Regions from separate parts of the Paenibacillus sp. N3/727 genome, predicted to be linked through region 1. Evidence: predicted binding sites of a transcription regulator. Region 1 holds the regulator's gene; the other holds the start of a gene.
The links. The regulator CtsR, encoded in region 1, represses protease genes until heat stress. The targets are predictions, from matches to a motif close to ATGGTCAATAAAGGTCAAACA.
Positions count from the first base shown of each region.

Region 1 (3,196 bases):
ATCATCATTTCGACACATCTGGTTAGAGACATTGAACGCATTTTTGATGAGGTGGTCTTTATTCGCAATGGTGAGATCGTCATGCATGAAGAAGTGGAAAATATTCGTCTTCAGCACGGAAAAAGTGTAGATGAAATGTTTAAAGAGGTGTTTGCAGAATGATGAGATTGCTGAAATACGACTGGAAGCGTAACGCGAGCTCGGTTCTTGGTCTGATGACCATTCTTCTGATCGTTCAGACATTAATTACGTCGGTAGGTTCAATGCGTGGATGGGAATTCGCGCTTATGCTGGCTTTAAGTATGCTTGCATACGGAGTGGTGAGCTCTATCCTGCTTGTAATGGTATGTCGAACATTTGATCAGAACATTAAGGTGTACAACCGTCGTCTGCTGCCGGTCCGTTCCATTTGGAGTATAGTGTCGTCGCTAATACAGTCATGGATTAGTATGCTGATCCTTATGGTTTTGGTTATCCTGCACATGACGATACTCTGGAAGATAGAAGGGCTCAATTATGCTATAAATTGGCCGAGTTTCGTCGTATTAGACTATGTCGTGGCCGCAATAGCCGGTATTTGGAAATTCACGTTTGTAATGCTGGTTATCTTTTTATCGATTTCAGTTGCCCGGGCTATAGGTAAGAAAGGGAGCCTGTGGATTGGTATCATGTTCTTTTTTGTCATCCAAACTGCGATAGAATGGCTGGAATATAAAATTTTCGCCTTCGACAATGGCTGGGTCGGTCAGGGATTCTCATTCAGTGTAGGGCAGGGTAGTATGGCTACGATTAATAATGAGTTCATTGAGATACCTTTAGGACCTTTTGTATTTGAGATGCTGCTCGCCGCAGGTTTCATATATGCTATGGTTTACTTGATCGACCGTAAAGTAGAAGCATAAAGACACAATAATCGTACGCAAGACCTCGCAGGATGATATGCGGGGTCTTTTTTAGTTATGGATTTAAGAGTAGTCGAACGGAATATAATCACTTTTTAACGGTTAGACTGAAATAAGAGACCTCTTGGCAAAATGAAAAAATGTGCTATAATAAATTCAAAGTCAAAGAAAGTCAAAGTCAGCAACAGTCGATTCAAACGAGTTCCAAAATGGTTAAAATTAACGTATAGGCAAGGCTCTGTGCGGACGTGTAAGATCAATACGGCTTAGCGTTTCAAGCAGTGGAGGATGAATGAACATGCGTAATATCTCTGATATTATCGAGCAGTATTTGAAGGGTATATTGCAAGACAGTACGGAGGGCACGGTTGAAATCCAGCGCAACGATCTCGCGGACAAATTCTCATGTGTGCCTTCCCAGATCAATTATGTGATCAGCACCCGCTTCACGTTAGAGAAGGGGTATCTGGTGGAAAGCAAGCGCGGGGGCGGCGGTTACATACGTATTCAGCGTATTGAGCTTCCAAAGCATACAGCACTTCATCACCATCTGCATCATTCAATTGGTAACCTTATTGATCAGACGGTAGCGGAAGGGCTGATTTACCAGCTTGAGGAGTCGCGGTTTTTGACGAAGCGTGAAGCCTGTCTCATGCGGGCAGCTATCTCAAGGGAGTGTCTAAACGTCAAGCTTCCTTACCGCGATGAGCTTCGTGCAAGGATCATGAAGGCGATGCTTGTTTCTTTGTTGGGTAAATGAGTCTGTGTTATAAGGAGGGTCATGAATATGGTGTGTCAAGAATGCGGTAAACGGCCGGCGACGCTCCATTTCACCAAGATTGTGAGCGGAGAGAAGACGGAATTTCACTTTTGTGAATCTTGTGCCCGTGAAAAAGGGGAGATGATCCCTGGGACGTCGAATGGCTTCTCTATTCACAGCCTTTTGTCAGGACTGCTCGATCTGGATCCTACAGGAAAAGGTCAAGCTTCAGGCTCAAGGGGACAGCAAGCCCCACGTTGCGAGGAATGCGGCATGACCTATTCACAGTTCAGCAAGCTCGGTCGGTTTGGCTGTAGCTCTTGCTACAAACATTTCTCGGATCGGCTGGATCCGCTCTTTAAACGGGTTCACGGAAATACAACACATGTGGGCAAGATTCCGAAACGGAGCGGTGGCAAGATCCAGGTAAAACGCAAAATTGATGAGCTTAAGAAAGAATTGCAGTACCGGATTCTTCAAGAGGAGTTCGAGCTTGCTGCTGAAATACGCGACCAGATCCGCGAGCTGGAAAAGAGTATCGTTTAAAGCTAGGATGGTTGAAACTTAAGTTGCATTTGATATAGGAGGAATGCGTGATGTCGAATCTCCGGTTCACCGAACAGGCGCTGAGCGAATGGATGCGCGGTAACGGTCAGGATTCTGATATAGTCATCAGCACCCGGGTTCGGGTGGCGCGAAATCTGCAGCATCTTCCTTTTCCGCTGCTTGCGACCAACCAGCAGTCGGCAGAAGTGCTTGAGCGCCTGACTGGTGTATTGAAAGATCAGGAAGAATTGAAGGAATTAGGATCCTTTCATACCATTATTTTGGATGACATGGAGGAACTGGATAAGAAAGTACTCGTTGAGAAACATTTGATCAGCCCGGCTCTGGCGAATGAATCCCGGAACGGAGCGGTCATACTTACCGAGGACGAATCGGTAAGCGTCATGATCAATGAAGAGGACCATCTACGGATTCAGTGTCTGTATCCTGGATTTCAGGTCCGCGAAGCTTGGGATAGAGCTACAGCTTTAGATGACTTATTTGAAGATCAGGTCGACTATGCCTTTGATGACAAAAGCGGGTATCTTACGAGTTGCCCGACGAATGTCGGAACAGGGCTCCGGGCATCAGTCATGATGCACTTGCCTGCGCTCGTCATGACACAGCAGATTAATCGTATTTTGTCAGCCGTGTCACAGGTAGGGCTTACGGTCCGAGGCATGTATGGTGAAGGCAGTGAGGCTGTAGGAAATTTATTTCAGATTTCCAACCAGATTACGCTGGGGCAGACCGAGTCCGAAATTATTGATAATTTGCACAGTGTTGCACTTCAAATCATAGAACATGAGAAGAACGCCCGTGGACGGCTGCTGAGTGAATCAAAGCTGCGGATTACTGATCGCGTGATGCGCTCATACGGAATACTATCCTATGCAGCTGTTATGGAATCGAAGGAAGCGGCACAGCGCCTGTCCGACGTTAGGCTTGGGGTTGATTTGGGACTTTTGCAAGGACCGCCGAGCTCAGT
Region 1 is NZ_CP093336.1:5,726,739-5,729,934, reverse strand. Features, by position in the region: gene MNQ98_RS26875 (ABC transporter ATP-binding protein) at 1-162, shown strand, start outside; gene MNQ98_RS26870 (hypothetical protein) at 159-902, shown strand; gene MNQ98_RS26865 (CtsR family transcriptional regulator) at 1,201-1,662, shown strand; gene mcsA (protein-arginine kinase activator protein McsA) at 1,690-2,208, shown strand; gene mcsB (protein-arginine kinase McsB) at 2,259-3,196, shown strand, end outside.

Region 2 (3,196 bases), 840 kb from region 1:
TTTATTCAAGACAGACCGTTAGGTCCGTCAAGACAACAAAAGTTAGTATAGATGCTTTACGTTAAAGTTCTTACTACAGCCCCGCCGTTTGATCCAGCCACTTCTCGATCTCGAGCGCTGCAGCCTCATCGATAACAAGAATATCTTCGTGCCCGAATTTCAATACGGCGTGAATAGCTCTGGCCTTACTGCGTCCACCTGCAATTCCGATGATCGTCTCCGTCCGCATAATATCCTCAAGCCGCAGCCCAAGGGTTAGCATTTTGTGAACGACCGTACCTTCTTCACTGAAATAGTAACCGAAGGATTCAGCAATTGCCCCTTCCGCTTTCAAGTCCTGAATCGACTTCTCATCAAGCTTCCGGCGGTGAGCCATCTCCATAGCATCTCCGATGCCGTGAACAATCACGCATGATCTGCGTATAACATCCACAATGTCCTGGATATGATGATCCTGAACCAAAGACTGATAAGCATCGTCACTAAGCAGATCAGGCACATGCAGTAGCCGATATTCGGCTCCCACCTTCTTGGCCATCTTGGATGCGATGGTATTCGCTTGAATCTCCATGCTCTCACCCAAACCACCTCTTGCAGGTACGAACCACGAATCTTTCAAAGGGCCGACCGACGACGGCGTCATCTGCTCTGCCACTTCGGCGAGCGTTGATCCACCCGTTACCGCGATAATGTCTCCGTTGTCAACAAAGCACAGAAGCGCTCTTGCTCCAGCTCTGCCAAGTTCACGTTTCACATCGGTTGAAGACTCACTGTCACCCGGGACAATAACCACTTTGCGTAGCCCATAAGCCTCGCGGATTTTTTCTTCTAGGTCGGCTAATCCGAACAGGTCCTTCATCACCGGCTCGAGCTGCTCCAGCAAGTTCGTTCCGGCACTGCTGACCCTCATCCCAAGCGTCTCAATCTCGATCAACCCCTGTGCTTTCAAGAGGTCCGTTTCGGCCCTCAGCACACGTTCGGTCATTGCCAGCGATGCTGCAAGTGTCCTGCGCCCAACAATTCCGGATAACTTGATCTGATGAAGGATCGTATACCTTCGTTTGAGAGTGTCCATGAGATCGGGCAGAAGCTGCTCTTGTATTTCTAATAAATTACGCATGCTTTCCACTCCTGCAACTTCGTCTTGGATCTCCTTCTCTATGGTCGCAAAATGTCCCAGTCAAACGTTTTGAGTCCCACCTTTATTCTACTCAATATTTATGATGGTTGCAAGTGTTCCGAATGTATATTTCTCAGCCCTAAGCATTCTTATGCATTGGTGGTATACCCGTCCATTCATGTGATGAAAATCTGCCATTATTCAATCCTTTTTGCCGGGAAAATGTGAACGGCTTCATATTCGGAATAATGAAAGTATACTCTCCATATAAGGCTCATTCGGAAAGTTTTTTCCAGCTTCTTGTCTTTTAGAAAAAGATGCGGTATAATCATCTTCGTTGCTATTTTGCGCCCGTGGTCCAATGGATATGACGTAGGCCTCCGGAGCCTGAGATCGAGGTTCGATTCCTCGCGGGCGCGCCATTTATTTTCAGAACTCTATATACTGTTTACCCATAAGTGCCTATGACGGCTCTTTTTTTTAACCAATAGTTTGACTATCTTTGACTTTATGGTTGAAATTGTTTATTATTTGGGTAATACGGTAACAGTATTTTAATGAGGAATGCATTTAAGGGGAGGTTTTCTATATGAGTTTCATACCTATGGTCGTTGAACAAAGCAACCGCGGTGAGCGGGCGTACGACATCTATTCCAGATTGCTGAAAGACCGCATTATCTTCCTCGGCTCTGACGTAAACGACGTTGTTGCCAATGCCATCATTGCACAAATGCTGTTCTTGGCAGCAGAGGATCCTGAGAAGGACATTCATCTTTACATCAATAGCCCTGGCGGATCCATTACTGCTGGTATGGCTATTTTTGATACAATGCAGTTTATCAAACCTGACGTGTCCACCATCTGCGTCGGCATGGCTGCTTCCATGGGGGCTTTCCTGCTGAATGCTGGAGCTAAAGGCAAGCGATTCGCGCTGCCGAACAGCGAAATTATGATTCACCAGCCTCTGGGCGGAGCACAGGGACAAGCGACGGATATTGAAATCCGTGCTCGCCGCATTCTGAAAATGCGCGATAAGCTGAACCACATCCTTGCAGAGCGCACAGGCCAACCGCTGGAACGTATTGAGAAGGATACCGATCGTGACTATTTCATGACGGCTAGTGAGGCTAAAGAATACGGTCTCGTTGACCAAGTGCTTGAAAAGACACCAACGCCAGGCAATTAATATTTAAAGGGCTGATATCCATATAGGATATCGGCCTTTTTTTCGGTAACCGGTCAATCTTTTTTCGTTCGGTGGTTTTCAATGTATTGGGCAGTCGGGCTATTGTTTCTGGGGCTCGGTTATTTAACAAAATGGTTTATCGTGTTCATCCCCTTTGCGTTCATTTATGCTTTTCCGCTCTACGGACTGAGGTCATTTCTTAATATCCCATCTGATTTCACCCTAATGGTGATTTACTTAGGAATTGCGATCCTTGCAGAACTGACAGGTTATTGGCTAGGTCTTTTTCAAAACAAAAAAGCATCCCCTATCAATGAGCATAGAGCTTTCACTCTATGCTCTCAATCCGGAGAATGCCTTCTATTATGAATATTCTTACTTCCATTCCTTCAAGTTAAGCTCAAATTGAGGGAAACCAGAAGCATATGAAGTGTACTCGTATAATTGGAAGTACAGAACAGCTGCGTTGTTCTTCAAATAGAAATCAGCATCGGCAGGCACGCCTTTAAATTCACCGGGGTGGTAGCCTCCGTCCTCCTTCACCTTGTTCAACACAAGATTGTTCAGCTTCTGCTTGTTCTTGCCCTGCATGTTGATGAAATCACCGAGCTTGAGCTGCTTGCCATCTTTCAACGAGAACGTATAGCTTTTGCGGAAAGTCATGCCGTGCGCACCGCCGCTGTATGAGTATTCATCAGTTGTAATGCTCAGCAACCCTTGTGCGTTGTAGTGAACTACAAAACCCCCTCGAAACTCATACTCAGACGGAAATTTCGTTCCGGATGGAGGTTCCAGGCCGAGGTTTTCTTCAGCTCCAGCAATCACATCCTCCGCGTTCTTTTTCAGCACCTTGTTGATTTCCGCTTGAGCCTGTTCATTTTCAAGCCCGC
Region 2 is NZ_CP093336.1:216,853-220,048, reverse strand. Features, by position in the region: gene MNQ98_RS01135 (sugar-binding transcriptional regulator) at 74-1,120, opposite strand; tRNA gene MNQ98_RS01130 (tRNA-Arg) at 1,468-1,542, shown strand; gene clpP (ATP-dependent Clp endopeptidase proteolytic subunit ClpP) at 1,710-2,306, shown strand; gene MNQ98_RS01120 (PdaC/SigV domain-containing protein) at 2,682-3,196, opposite strand, start outside.
Region 2: the regulator CtsR is predicted to act here: its motif matches at 1,610-1,630, upstream of clpP (ATP-dependent Clp endopeptidase proteolytic subunit ClpP).